DNA from 2 places in the Streptomyces sp. NPDC021012 genome. Region 1 is predicted to be linked to the other one. Evidence: riboswitches for the same ligand, from Rfam matches in the RefSeq annotation. Region 1 holds a riboswitch; the other holds the start of a gene.
What was found. A riboswitch is a leader RNA that binds a small molecule or an ion and turns the genes downstream of it on or off. The one in region 1 is predicted to bind cyclic di-AMP.
Positions count from the first base shown of each region.

Region 2: another riboswitch for cyclic di-AMP. It lies ahead of ACH4TP_RS20370 (M23 family metallopeptidase); the one in region 1 lies ahead of ACH4TP_RS22300 (C40 family peptidase).

Region 1 is NZ_JBIRQU010000006.1:407,911-415,117, reverse strand. It holds gene ACH4TP_RS22330 (VOC family protein) at 1-64, opposite strand, end outside; gene bioD (dethiobiotin synthase) at 127-858, opposite strand; gene ACH4TP_RS22320 (adenosylmethionine--8-amino-7-oxononanoate transaminase) at 1,011-2,291, opposite strand; gene bioB (biotin synthase BioB) at 2,284-3,519, opposite strand; gene ACH4TP_RS22310 (8-amino-7-oxononanoate synthase) at 3,663-4,895, shown strand; gene ACH4TP_RS22305 (ATP-binding protein) at 5,066-5,503, shown strand; gene ACH4TP_RS22300 (C40 family peptidase) at 5,570-6,046, opposite strand; cyclic di-AMP (ydaO/yuaA leader) riboswitch at 6,049-6,172, opposite strand; gene ACH4TP_RS22295 (hypothetical protein) at 6,573-6,878, opposite strand; gene ACH4TP_RS22290 (ATP-dependent Clp protease proteolytic subunit) at 6,886-7,207, opposite strand, start outside.
Region 2 is NZ_JBIRQU010000005.1:599,752-606,958, forward strand. It holds gene ACH4TP_RS20345 (MerR family transcriptional regulator) at 1-143, shown strand, start outside; gene ACH4TP_RS20350 (hypothetical protein) at 246-608, shown strand; gene ACH4TP_RS20355 (PLP-dependent cysteine synthase family protein) at 672-1,694, shown strand; gene ACH4TP_RS20360 (MFS transporter) at 1,691-2,926, shown strand; gene ACH4TP_RS20365 (PP2C family protein-serine/threonine phosphatase) at 3,036-4,238, shown strand; cyclic di-AMP (ydaO/yuaA leader) riboswitch at 4,451-4,598, shown strand; gene ACH4TP_RS20370 (M23 family metallopeptidase) at 4,610-5,695, shown strand; gene ACH4TP_RS20375 (peptidoglycan-binding protein) at 5,763-6,182, opposite strand; gene ACH4TP_RS20380 (PrsW family intramembrane metalloprotease) at 6,275-7,207, opposite strand, start outside.

The DNA of each region.
Region 1 (7,207 bases):
AGAAGCGGACGAGCGCCGCCGGGGCGGCGCAGTCGAAGACGATCTCCTGAACTCGTGCGCGCATACGGTCAGCGTACGGAGAGCGGTGCGGGTCGTGCATGCGGGCGTGCCGCCTCCCGCGCGCCGTCAGCCTGCGGGGAGCGGTGCCGCCTGCGCCGCCGAGAAGGCCCCGGCGTCCCAGCTGCCGCCGAGCTCCGGCGCCAGCCAGCCGCCCGCCGCCGCCCGGAACGCCGCCGGGTCCAGCGCCCCCGAACCCTCCGGTACGGCCCCGAGCAGCGGGGCGCCCGCCTCCTTCGGCAGGTCCGCGAGGTTGCAGCGCGCCGCCAGGTCCGGCGCGTCCGGCCAGCTGCCCACGACCACGCCGAGCTGCTCGATCCCGCGCGCCCGCAGTGCCTCGGCCGTCAGGGCCGTCGGGTTGAGCGTCCCCAGACCGGCCGGGACCACCACCAGGACCGGCGCGCCGAGCAACGCGGCCGCGTCGGCGAGGGTGCCGCCCTCCTCGTCGAAGCGGACGAGCAGGCCGCCCGCGCCCTCCACGAGCACCAGGTCGTGCTCCTCGGCGAGCTTCCGGGCGGCCTCGGCGACCTCCCGGGGCCCGATCGGCGCGAGCCCGGCCCGCCGGGCGGCCGTCCCCGGGGCCAGGGGCTCCGGGAAACGGCCGAGCTCGGCCGAGGTCGTGGCGCCGGAGAGGCGTACGACCTCGTCGGCGTCGCCCTGCTCGTCGGGGGTGACGCCGGTCTGGGCGGGCTTGAGCACGGCCACCGACCGTCCCGCGGCCGTGGCGACGGCCGCCACGGCCGCGGTGACGATGGTCTTGCCGATCTCCGTGCCGGTGCCGGTCACGACGATGATGCCCATGGGGCGTCCTTCCTTGTTCGGTGCGGGTTGCACAGGATGCGGGTTCGGGCGCGGAAGCCTCTGGCGCCGGCAGGGGCGCCGTTCCGTTGTGCCCACCCGTTCCGCCCCGCGGAACGATTGCCCACAACGGAAAGCGCCCCGCCGCAACGGCGTCAGCCCGCCTGCGCCGCCGCCCTCACCGCCGCGCAGATGCGGGCCAGGTCCTCGTCGCCCGTCACGTACGGCGGCATCGTGTAGATCAGGTCGCGGAACGGGCGCAGCCACACGCCCGCCCGGACCGCCGCCTCCGTGGCCGCGGCCATGTCGACGTCGTGGTCGAGCTGGACGACGCCGATGGCGCCGAGGACGCGGACGTCGCGGACGCCGGGGAGGTCCGCGGCGGGGGCGAGCCCGTCGCGGAGTCCCGTCTCGATGCGCTTGACCTCCAGCGCCCAGTCCTGGGACATCAGCAGGTCGATCGACGCGCAGGCCACCGCCGAGGCCAGCGGATTGCCCATGAAGGTCGGCCCGTGCGCCAGGACGGGAACCTCGCCGCGCGAGATGCCCTCGGCGATCTCCGTCGTGCAGAGCGTGGCCGCCATCGACAGGTAACCGCCGGTCAGCGCCTTGCCCACGCACATCACGTCGGGCGAGACGCCGGCCTGGTCGGCGCCGAACAGCGTGCCCGTACGGCCGAAGCCGGTCGCGATCTCGTCGAAGACCAGGAGCACACCGTGCTCGTCGCACGCCTCGCGGAGGACGCGCAGGTACTCGGGCGGGTGGAACCGCATCCCGCCCGCGTTCTGCACCACCGGCTCCACGATCACCGCGGCGACCTCGTCCGCGTGGAGAGCGATCTGCTCCCGCAGCATCCGGGCGTACGACTCCTCGTACGTGACCGGCGGCGCGTCGACGAAGACCTGGCGCTGGAGCACGCCCGACCACAGCTCGTGCATCCCGCCCTCGGGGTCGCACAGGGACATCGGCTGCCAGGTGTCGCCGTGGTAGCCGCCGCGCCAGGTCATCAGGAGCTGCTTGCCCGGCCTGCCCACCGAGCGCCAGTACTGCAGGCACATCTTGGCCGCGACCTCGACGGAGACCGAGCCGGAGTCGCTGAGGAAGACGTGCTGGAGCGGTTCGGGGGTGATCTCGACCAGCCGGGTGGCGAGCCGGACGGCCGGCTCGTGGGTGAGCCCGCCGAACATGACGTGGCTCATCCGGCCCAACTGGTCGTGCGCCGCCTCGTTGAGCACGGGGTGGTTGTAGCCGTGCAGCGCCGACCACCACGAGGACATGCCGTCGATCAACTCGGCCTGGCCGTGCACGGGTTCGGCCAGCCGGAGACGTACACCGGAGGCGGACTCGATGACCAGCGGCTCCGTACGGCCCGGCATGGGGCCGTACGGATGCCAGACGTGCGCCCGGTCCAGGGCGAGGAGTTCGTCGTTACGCATTCGGCGCGAGGTCCGTCCCGGCGCCGCGGCGGCGCACGGCCACCAGGTCGGTGCGGGCCTCGTCCGAGGTGCGCACGGGCGCCGCGTGGCCGCCGCAGGGGCCGCAGCCGCCGCCCTCCGCGTGCGAGCCGCAGCCCGCGCCTTCCGCGGAGGCCTCAGAGCCGCAGCCCGCCGAGGCCGCCGAGCCGCAGCCGCCCGTCGCGCCCGCCGCCGCGAGCGCGTCCGCGCGGTGCTTCGGCAGCGTGGTCGTGCCGGCGCCCTCCACCTCGAAGCCCGCGTCCGCGATCATGTCCAGGTCGGCCTGGCCGGCCTGGCCCTCGCTGGTCAGGTAGTCGCCGAGGAAGATCGAGTTCGCGATGTTCAGCGCCAGCGGCTGCATCGAGCGCAGGTGCACCTCGCGGCCGCCCGCGATCCGCACCTCGACGTCGGGGCAGACGAACCGGACCATCGCGAGGATCCGCAGGCAGCGCTGCGGGGTGAGGTTCCACTCCTTGGCGAGCGGGGTGCCCTCGAAGGGGATCAGGAAGTTGACCGGCACCGAGTCGGAGTCGAGCTCGCGCAGCGCGTACACGACGTCGACGAGGTCCTCGTCGGTCTCGCCCATGCCCGCGATCAGACCCGAGCAGGCCGACAGACCGGCGGCGTGCGCCTTCTGCACGGTGTCCACGCGGTCCGCGTACGTGTGGGTCTTGGTGATGTCCCCGTACGTGGCCTCGGAGGTGTTCAGGTTGTGGTTGTACGCGTCGGCGCCGGCCTCCCGCAGCCGCTCCGCCTGGCCGTCGGAGAGCAGACCGAGGCAGGCGCACACCTCGATGCCCTCGTTCTGCTCCTTGATCGCCTCGATCGTCTTCCCGACGCGCTCCACGTCCCGGTCCGTCGGACCGCGGCCGCTGGCCACCAGGCAGACCCGCTTGGCGCCGCCCGCGACACCCGCCGCCGCGGCCTGCGAGGCCTCGTCCGGCTTCAGCCAGGTGTACTTGAGGATCTCGGCCTTCGAGCCGAGCCGCTGCGAGCAGTACGAGCAGTCCTCGGGACAGAGACCGGACTTCAGGTTGACCAGGTAGTTGAGCTTCACCCGCCGCCCGAACCACTGACGGCGCACCTTGCCGGCGGCCGCCACCACATCGAGCAGTTCGTCGTCGGAGGTCGCCAGGACGGCGAGCGCTTCTTCACGGGTCGGCAGCTCGCGCCGCAGCCCCTTCTCCACCAGCGTGTTCAGCAGGTCCATAACCGCTGATCCTTGCCTACCGCCCGCCCCCGGGCCAAGGAGGATCCGAACAAACGGCCCCGATAGAGGTGTGTGGATGACCACACCCCGGCCTCCGCGTCCTGCGGTTAGGGTCTGTGCGCTGCCTACAAAAGGATCGCCGCATGCCACGGGACGAGGACGTACGCGCCGCGGGCGCCGAGGACGCGCGGGCCACGGGCCCGAGCGCCGACGACGTGGGGGCCGCGGGCCCGCGCCGCACCGCCTTCGACTGGACCGAGGCAGAGGCGCGCCGCCGGGCCGAGGCCGGGCTCGTCCGGACGCTGCGGCCCCGGGCGGCCGAGTCGGACCTCCTGGACCTGGCGGGCAACGACTACCTCGGCCTCACCCGCCGCCCCGAGGTCACCGAGGCGGCGGCGGACGCGGCCCGGCGCTGGGGCGCCGGCGCCACCGGCTCGCGGCTCGTCACCGGCACCACCCGGCTGCACACCCGCCTGGAGCGCGAACTCGCCGATTTCTGCGGTTTCGAGGCGGCCCTCGTCTTCTCCTCCGGCTACACCGCGAACCTCGCCGCGCTCACCGCGCTCGGCGGCCGGGACTCCCTGATCGTCTCCGACGCCGCCAACCACGCCTCGATCGTGGACGGTTGCCGCCTGGCGCGCGCCGAGGCCGTCGTCGTCCCGCACGGCGACGCCGAGGCCGTCGCCAAGACCCTGGACGCGCACCCGGGGCGGCGGGCCCTGGTCGTCAGCGACTCCGTCTTCTCCGTCGACGGCGACAAGGCCCCGCTCCCGGAGCTCGCCGAGGCCTGCCGCGCGCACGGCGCCGGGCTCGTCGTCGACGACGCCCACGGCTTCGGCGTCCTGGGCGAGGGCGGCCGGGGCGCCCTGCACGGGGCCGGGCTCGCGGGCGACGAGGACGTCGTCGCCACCCTCACGCTCTCCAAGTCCCTGGGCAGCCAGGGCGGCGCCGTCCTCGGCCCGGCCCGGGTGATCGAACACCTGGTGAACGCGGCCCGCACCTTCATCTTCGACACCGGCCTCGCCCCGGCCGCCGCGGGCGGCGCGCTCGCCAGCCTGCGCCTGATCGCCGCCGAACCGGGCCTCGCCGAGCGGGCCCGTACGGTCGCCACCACCCTGCACCGGCTGCTCACGGACGCCGGACTCACCGCGGCCCGGCCCGACGCGGCCGTCGTCTCGGTGCACGCGCCCTCCCCGGAGGCGGCGCTGCGCTGGGCGGCGGACTGCCGCGAACAGGGACTGGCGGTCGGCTGCTTCCGGCCCCCGTCCGTCCCCGACGGCATCTCGCGGCTGCGGCTCACCGCGCGGGCCGATCTGACGGACGCGGAGATCGCATGCGCGGTCGAAACGATCCTGCGGACCGCGCCGAAGGCCTGACGGACCGTCCGGAGCCCCAAGGGCGGCCACGGACCGCAGAGTTCACCGCTTCGGGCGACAGATGGGGACATATCTTGGTGGAACGCCTGCCGGGGCGGCACGATCGATGGCACTCTGACGCGAAGCGCGATCCGGGGCCGGAGCCCCGGCGGGAAAGGGACAGCGTCGCCATGGCAGACCACCAGGAAGCATCCGTCACGCTGCCGAGCGATCCCGCGTCGGTCCCCACGGCCCGGCGGTACGTCGCGGAGGTCCTCGACGGATGGGGCCTCGACGACGCCGGGGACCTGGCGGACGCGATCCGCCTGATGGTCTCGGAACTCGCCACCAACGCCGTCCTGCACACCTTCGGGCAGTCGCCCACCTTCACGGTCGACATCCGTCTGGAGCGCGAGGAGCGCCTCCACATCGGCGTCACCGACAGCCATCCGCGCTGGCCCCGACGGCTCCCGGCGGCGGTCCAGCAGGACAACGGCCGGGGCATGGTCATCATCCGCTCCCTGGCGGCGGAGGCGGGCGGCCGCCTCTCGGTCACACCGACCGAGGAGGGAGGCAAGACGGTCTGGATCACCCTCCCGTGGGCCCCCGCGGCGGCCTCGTACGCATAGAAGACCCGACGCAGGGGTGCGGCGGCGCCACCGCACCCCTGGGGCGGGCTCAGTGCCCGGTGGGCGTCAGCGGACGCGTCCGTAGTAGACCTTCGACGTCCAGATCCTGTCGAGCTTCACCCAGGATCCCGTCTTGGGCGAGTGCCAGATCTTGCCGCTTCCGGCGTAGATGCCCACGTGGTAGACGCTCCCGCCGGAGTGGAAGAAGACCAGGTCCCCCTTCTGTCTGCTGGACGCGGAGATGTGCCGGGTCTTGTTGTACTGCTGCTGCGCGGTGCGGGGCAGCGACTTGCCCGCCTGCTTGTACGCGTAGAGCGTCAGACCGGAGCAGTCGAACCTGGTGGGTCCGGCGCTCCCGTACCGGTACGGGGCTCCCTTCTTGGACGCGGCGACGCTCAGTGCCTTGTTCGCGTATGTGGTGGCTGCCTGGGCCTCGGGTGCCGCACCTGGTGCGAGCAACGTGCCGCCGACGGCGGCGAGGGTGAGAGCCGAGACGGCTCCGGCCCGGGACAGCAGGGACGGGACGTGCATCTGCGCAGTCATGCGCAACCCTTCGTCAGCCGCCTGCGAAGGATGACCTGTCGGGTTCGGGCTGGCGAAGATGCCCGGCCGCGGTTGCGGCTTCACCCCAAGGGACGGCCCCGCTGCGAGAAACAGCGCGTACGTCCCGTACTGCTCGGGTCCTCCACTCCTGCCGATCCACTCCTGTCGACCAGACGTCCGGGACAGCGGCAGGACTCGGCGTCCGCCCGGACCGCCCCGCCTCGGATGGCGGGGGCTTGTCGTCGACAGGGATCTTGACCCACACCCGGGGCGAAATCCGAGCTGAAACGGCGATATGTGAGGCTCCTCACGACTGATCCAATCGGGTGGACAGGGTGCTTTCGTGATCACTTGAGGTGGGGCCGACGAGCCCCGCACCAGGGGTGGAACGCCCCATTCCGCCAAATGCGTACACCTGTTGCGCAACTCACCCGGCACATATGTCGACTCGTCGACTACGCCGAACGAGGGAGCGATTCTGCGATCCGTGTCGGCCGACCGGACCTCGACACGACATGCCGGAATGTCAACTCGCCCGTGCCCGGGGAACGGTGACGCGATCGGCGCGCCGCTCCCCGTCCAACACCCGCAGGGCGCGCGCCAGGGTCTCCGCATGCACCTCGCTCTCACCCCGCATATGCATGAGCGTCAGAGCCTCGCGCAAGGCCTCCGCACGTCCCACCAGGGCCTGCGCCGCGCGCAGCGCCCCATAGGTATGCGTACCCCTGGATGGGTTGATCTTCCCAAGGAGGTCGACGACTTCGAGGTAGGCGTCGATCAGCTCGCCCTCGGCCCGCGTCAGCGCGGGCAGCGGCGGCAGCTCGGGCACCACGGCCGGCTCACCGGGCCGCGCCGGCGTCGCGCCGGCTCGTGATCACGTGGTCCACGAGCCCGTACGCGACGGCCGCCGGCGCGTCCAGGACGGTGAGGCGGTCGATGTCGGAGTCGATCCGCTCGCGCTCCTGCCCGGTGTACTCGGTGAGCATCCCGGCCACCAGGGCGCGCAGCCGGAGGAGTTCGCGCGCGTGGATGTCGAGGTCGCTCGGCTGCCCCTGGAGGGGTTCGTCCATGGCGGGCTGCCGGAGGGTGATCCGGGCGCCGGGCAGGACGAGCCGCTTGCCGGGGGCTCCGGCGGCGAGCAGCACGGCGGCGGTGGACCCG
Region 2 (7,207 bases), on a different contig from region 1:
CGCCGAGCAAGGAGTACCTGATCGGACTCGGCCGAATGTACGTCGACGACCCGCGCTTCACCGCGAACTACGACAAGCACGGCGAGGGCACCGCGGTCCTGGTCCGCGACGCGATGGAGATCTACGCCGAGCGGAACCTTTAGTGATCACCTGCCTGAAGTAAACGGTGGCCAAAAGCCCGCCTGCCTCTTTGCGGGTGCGCGGCACCCCACCGTAGTCTCGCGCGCACCATGAGTGACCAGCGCGTGACTGAGATGAGCCGGCGGGCGCCCGCCCTGCTCGTCCTGCTCGCGCTCCTCACCCTCCTGGTGAGCGTCTGCCACGGCCCCCACGGGCATGCGCTGCCGACCTCCGGCACCGCCGCCTTCTCCGCCCCCGCGCTCCCGCACGGCTGCGACCGCTCCGGGGACGACTGGACCTTCGACGCCCACCTCCCCGCGCAGGCCGCCGCCTCCCAGTCCGCGGCGCCCGACGCCGCCGGAGCCGCCGTCCTGCCGTACACGGCGGACCTCCGCACCGACCCCCGCGCGCGCTGCGTCCGCAAGCGGGCGGGCCCCGGCCCCCGGCCGGGCCAACTGCTGATCGCCCTCGGGGTGGACCGGAACTGAGCCGCGTCCCGCACTCGCGTGACCAGGCTCCCTTTCGCGTACCCACCCCTAGGAAGACCCCCCATGACCGCACCACTGATGCTTCCCGTCGAGGGCCAGACCGTCGGCAACACCCCCGTCCTGTGGACCGACGACGGCTACTGGGCCAAGCTCGAAGGCTTCAACTTCGGCGGGATCAAGGACCGCGCCGCCCTCTACATGGTCGAGCAGGCCCGCCGCCGCGGAGAGCTGCGGCCCGGCGCCCCGATCGTCGAGTCGACCTCCGGGACCCTCGGCCTCGGCCTCGCCCTCGCGGGCGTGCTCCACGGCCACCCCGTGCACGTCGTCACCGACCCCGGCCTCGAACCGATCGTCGAGCGGATGCTCGCCGCCCACGGCGCCCGGGTCCACGTCGTCCCCGAGCCCAGCCCGCAGGGCGGCTGGCAGCAGGCCCGGATGGACAAGGTCGCCGAGCTGCTCGGCACCCTCGACGGGGCCTGGTGGCCCAACCAGTACGGGAACCCCGACAACCCCGCCGCGTACACCGGGCTCGCCGCCGAACTCTCCGCGCAGCTCGACCGGATCGACGTCCTCGTCTGCGCCGTCGGCACCGGCGGCCACTCGGCCGGGATCTCCCGGGCCCTGCGCGCCACCAGCAGCCCCGCCCTGGAGCTGGTCGGCGTGGACTCCGTGAACTCCACCGTCTTCGGCCTGCCGGCCGGGGAGCGGCTGATGCGCGGCCTCGGCTCCTCCATCCACCCGGGCAACGTCGACCACGGGGCCTTCGACGAGATCCACTGGGTGGGTCCCGCGGAGGCGGTCCGGACGGCCCGCCGCCTGGCCTCGCGGCACTTCGCGACCGGCGGCTGGAGCGTCGGCGCGGTCGCCCTGGTCGCCGGCTGGCTGGCCCGCACCCGGCCGCGCGGGACCCGGATCGCGGCCGTCTTCCCGGACGGGCCGCAGCGGTACTTCGACACCGTCTTCAACGACGAGTTCTGCGCGGCGCACGGGCTGCTCGACGGGCCCGTACGGGAGGACCCCGTCGCGTACGTCTCCGACGACACGGTCAGCGGCTGGACGCGCCGGGTCCTGGAGCGGGCCAAGTGACCACGGCGACCGCGCCCGCCAAGGGCCGGGGCGGCATCTGGAAGCAGAGCCGCTCCTTCGATCCGGCCGTACGGCTCCTGTTCCTCAACCAGCTCACCATCAACCTCGGCTTCTACATGCTCATGCCGTACCTGGCCGCGCACCTCGCGGACGGGCTCGGCATGGCGGCCTGGGCCGTCGGGCTCGTCCTCGGCGCCCGGAACCTCTCCCAGCAGGGCATGTTCCTCGTCGGCGGGGCGCTCGCCGACCGGCTCGGCTTCAAGCCGCTCATCGTGGCCGGCTGCGCGCTGCGGACGGTCGGCTTCGGGGCGCTCGCCTTCGCGCAGTCGCTGCCGATGCTGATCGCCGCCTCGCTCGCGACCGGTCTCGCGGGGGCGCTCTTCAACCCCGCCGTGCGGGCCTGTCTCGCGGCGGAGGCGGGGGAGGAGCGCCGGGTGGAGGCCTTCGCGCTGTTCAACACGTACTACCAGGCGGGCATCCTGCTCGGGCCGCTCGTCGGGGTGGCCCTGACGGGGGTGTCGTTCCGGCTGACGTGCGTGGTCGCGGCGGTGCTGTTCGCCGGCCTGACCCTCGTACAGCTCCGGTACATGCCCGTAAGGGCCGCTTCTGGCTCTCCGGACGGGAAGGGGGAGCGGGGGCAGTTCCGCACGGTGCTCTCCCACCGGACCTTCTGGCTCTTCTCGCTCGCCATGACCGGCTCGTACGTGCTGTCCTTCCAGGTCTACCTGGCGCTGCCGCTCGCGGCGGGCGGCACGGGCGCGACGACCGCGCTGTTCGCCGTCTCGGCGCTCGTCGCGCTCGCCGGGCAGCTGCGGATCACGGCCTGGTGCCGGGAGCGCCTCAGCCGGGAGCGGTGTCTCGTCCTCGGGCTCGCCCTGATGGGCGGGGCCTTCCTGGTCCCGGCCGTCCTGGGGCGCGGTCTGGTGGGGCTGCTGCTGTGCGCGGCGGTCCTGTCCGTGGCGAACGCGGTGCTCTACCCGTACGAGATGGACACCGTCGTCGCCCTGTCCCGGGGGCGCTGGGTGGCCACCCACTACGGGCTCTACAACACCGTGTGCGGGGTCGGCATCACCCTCGGGAACCTGGGGACCGGCGCGCTCCTCGACGTCACCGGCTGGTCGGCGGCGCCGTGGCTCGTGCTGTGCGCGGTGGGCCTGGTGTGCGCGGCGGCGATGGCCCTGCTCGCCCGGGGCGGCCGGCTGGCGGCGGGGGCGGCGGTGACCAGGGGCTGATCCCGTACGCCAGTCGGCCCCGCGGGAGTCGCCGCCCCGGGCGGCGGCGGCCACCCTGGGAGGGCGCGGTGCGGACCGCGGCGGGGCGGACCGGGCAGGGAGAGCACAGGTGGGGCCAGGAGCGGCGGACGGCGGACGGCGGGGCGGGGAACGCCCCGAGTACGGCGGCGTCCGCCGCTTCATCCGCGCGCTGCCCCCGCTGATCATCGTGGGCGGTGTCGCCTTCGACCTGGCGACACCGCCCGAGTACACGGCGGCGCCGCTCTTCTCCGCCGCCCCGCTGATCGCCGCGCCCTTCTTCTCCCTGCTCACGACCCTGCTCACCGGGATCGCCGCCGTCCTCGCCTCGGTCGGGCTGCACTCCTACAACGGCACCGTCGACGAGGTCGCGTCCCTCACCGAGACCCTGACCGTCCTCACCGTCTCCGCGCTCGCCCTCCTCATCAACCGGGTCGTGCGCCGCAGCGGCGAGCGCCTCGCCTCGGCGCGGGTCATCGCGGAGGCCGCGCAGAAGGCGGTGCTGCCGATGCCCGCCGAGCGGATAGGCGGGCTGCAGTGCGCGGCGCGGTACGAGGCGGCGCAGGCCGACGCGTTCATCGGCGGTGACCTGTTCGCGGTCCAGGACACCCCGCACGGGGTGCGGCTCGTGGTCGGGGACGTCCGGGGCAAGGGGATGGAGGCGGTCGAGGCCGTCGCCGTCGTCATCGGCGCCTTCCGGGAGGCGGCCGAGACGGAGCGGACCCTGGAGGGCGTGGCGCGGCGCCTGGAGCGGGCCCTTGCCCGGGAGGGCATGCGCCGGGACGACCTCGACTCCTTCGAGGGGTTCACCACCGCCGTCCTGGCCGAGATCCCGCGCGGCGACGGCGGCGGGACCTTCGGCGGTTTCGTACGGGTCGTCAACCGCGGGCACCCGCCGCCGCTGCTGCTGTACGGGGACGGGCGCCTGGACCTCCTGGAGCCGGGCGAGGCGGCGCTGCCGCTCGGCATGGGCGAGCTGGCGGCGTGGCCGGACCGGGCCGAGGCGCGGCCGTTCCCGCCGGGCGCGACGCTGCTCTTCTACACGGACGGCCTCTCGGAGGCGCGGAACGCGCGGGGCGTCTTCTACGATCCGGCGGCGCGGCTCGCCGGGCGGATCTTCCCGGGACCCGAGGAGCTGCTCGACGCGCTCGTGGACGACGTACGGCTCCACACGGGCGGCGGGTCGACGGACGACATGGCGCTGCTCGCGGTGAGCCGCCCGGCGACGGGGCAGCCCGAGCGGCGCCGGACGATGCCGGTGGTGCCGCCGGGCGGGCCCGGTCACCGGTCGTAGTCGAAGGGTATCACTGCGATAACAATTGACATAACGTCAGATCGCGGGGGTTTCGCGGAATCCACCGAAGGCCTTGCTGAAGGGGGGTCAACTCGGGCGATAGCCCCACAATTCAATGAATGATCAAGAGGAACGGCTTGGAATCGGGACCCCCTGTCTATTAACGTTCGATAACGCAGCGCGGTCGTCCCAGCCGTCGCAAGAGGCGGCACCGTGCGCACGCGCCGAATCCTGAAAAGGAACCGGGGAACCACCACTTGGGGTGAATCGGGCCCCTTCGCACCCGTGCGAGCGTGCCCGTAGGAGACCTTCCCGCTCCGAACCCGTCAGCTAACCCGGTAGGCGAGACGGAAGGAAAGGAGCGCGCCCCCGTGGCGTCCAACACTCCCGCACCCGAAGCCCCCTTCGACGCCTTCGGTGGTGGTGCGGCTCCCTCCGCCCCGGACACCGAGTGGAACCCCACCGAGGGCTCCCTGCGCGCCGAGAGCCGCTCCGGCGGCCGGCACCGGGTCGTCAAGCAGCGCTCCAACTTCGCCCGCTCCTCCACCGTCCTCGGCGTCGGCGTGATCGCCGCCGTCGGCGCGGGCGGCCTCGCCACCGCGCAGGAGAAGCCCCCGGTGGCGATATCCCTGCCGGACCTCCCGGACCTGAACCTGCCGGACGCCCACGACCTCCCCGGCGTCGGCGACCTCCTCCCCGAAGAGGAGAGCGCGCCCGCCGCCCAGGCCGAGGCGAACCCGCTCACCTCCGCCACCTACACCGCCCCGGCCGAGGAGCGGACCGCCTCCGCCCCCGCCGCGGGCGAGGCCCTGCGCGCCCGCATCCTCCAGCAGGCCGAGCAGCAGCAGGCCTCCGCCGACGCCGCCGAGAAGGCCGCCGTCGAGAAGGCCGCGGCCGAGAAGGCCGCCGCGGAGGCCAAGGCCAAGGAAGCCGCCGCGGAGAAGGAGGCCGCCGAGGCGAAGGCCAAGGCGGAGGCCGAAGCCAAGGCCAAGGCGGAAGCGGAGGCCAAGGCGAAGGCCGAGGCGGCCGAGGCCGAGCGCCTCGCCCAGCTCGCCGCCAGCTACTCGCTGCCGGTCTCCTCGTACACCCTCACCGCCACCTACATGCAGTCCGGCTCGATGTGGTCCTCCGGCTTCCACACCGGCCTCGACTTCGCCGCCCCCACGGGCACCCCGCTCAAGGCGGTCCACGGTGCCACCGTGAAGTCGGCCGGCTGGTCCGGCTCCTACGGCTACCGCATCGTCCTGGAGCTGGAGGACGGCACCGAGGTCTGGTACTGCCACCTCTCCTCCATGCTGGTCAGCGCCGGCCAGACCGTCGGCACCGGCGAGACCATCGGCCGCGTCGGCGCCACCGGCAACGTCACCGGCGCCCACCTCCACATGGAGGTCCACACCGCCGGCGGCGACGGCATCGACCCGGCGGCCTGGCTCCGCTCCAAGGGCCTGAACCCCTGAGGACCCGAACGGAACGGCGCCCCCGGCCCGGCGGATGCCGGACCGGGGGCGCCGTCGCCACTCCGGATCAGGTGAGCTCGGTGGGGACGTACATGCCCCCGAGACGCCAGTCGCTCGGCAGGTTCCAGTAGCAGTAACCGCTCTTGCCGCCGTAGTACTGGTCACCGAGGTAGAGCAGCCAGTTGCCCGTCTCGGGGCCGACGATGCCGTCGGCCTTGAGGCCGAGACGGCTCTGCAGCCAGACGATCTGGGCCTTGGTCTGCGGCCCCCACTGGCTGTCCTCCGAGATCAGCGCGCGGTCCCCGGCCTTCCGGGCGATGTCGTTCGCCAGGTGCTGGGCGCACCAGACGCCCGCACCGCTGTTGGAGTAACCGCCGCCGACGTAACCGGCCCCCTCGACGGCGCCGGCCGGACCGCCGGTCGCCCCGACGACCAGCGCCGCCGTACCCAGCGCGAGACCCGCCTTGGCCACGATCTTCTTGAACACGTGCGTCTCCCCGTTCTGAAACGATCTTGCGAGGACGACGGTACCGTGCGACCGGAGCCCGTGGGGCCGTGGGACGTCCCGGGAAACCGGCGTCAGCGGCGGTACGGGTTGTAGCCGTCGTAGTCCCGGTACTGCGGCGGCGCCCAGACCCGGCCCGTCGCCCGCGCCGCGTACGTGAGCGCGGGGGAGGCGACCTCGCGGCGCTGCCACAGGTGGTGCAGCAGCTCCTGCTCCCGGGCCGGGAAGTCGGGCCCCGCCGCGCCGCGCCGGGCCCGGTCCCGCAGGAACGCCAGGGTCGTCGCGAAGGACTCGTACTCGCCGACCGCCCGCGCGGCCGGCGCTCCGTAGGTCCGCGCGGCGAACGCGCGGGCCGTCTTCCGGGCCCGCATCGACGACAGCGCGAGCGGCTCCGCGGGGGCGAGCCAGCCGGCCGCCGCGTACGCCGGGAGCTCCCCGGATATCGTGCGCAGCTCGCGCTGCCGGCTCCACACCGCCAGCCAGGTCAGCAGGCCGAAGGCCGGGACCATGAGCACCCCGTACACCGCGTAGAAGGCCAGCGGGCCGCCGAAGGTGGCCGAGCCGTTCCACGCGGCGTGCAGGCTCATCGCGAGCAGCAGCCCCGCCAGCGGCAGCAGCACCCGGCGCAGCCGCTTCCCGCGCGGCGCGAGGGCGGCGAGACCGAAGCCGATGCCGGTGAGCACGGTGAACAGCGGATGCGCGAACGGCGACATCACGGCCCGTACGAAGAAGGTCGCGGCGGTCACCGAGCCCAGGCCGGAGGCGCCGAACTCCTGGTCCTCGCCGAAGGCGTTGCCGAGATAGAGGATGTTCTCGGTGAAGGCGAAGCCGGTCGCGGTGAAACCGGCGAACACGACGCCGTCGACGAGACCGCCGAAGTCCTTCCGGCGGAAGAGGAACAGCAGCAGGACCGCGGCCGCCTTCGCGCTCTCCTCCACCACCGGGGCGATGACGGTGGCCCCGAGGTTGTCGGCGGAGTCCGGATCGGCCGTGGCCGTGGCGATCCA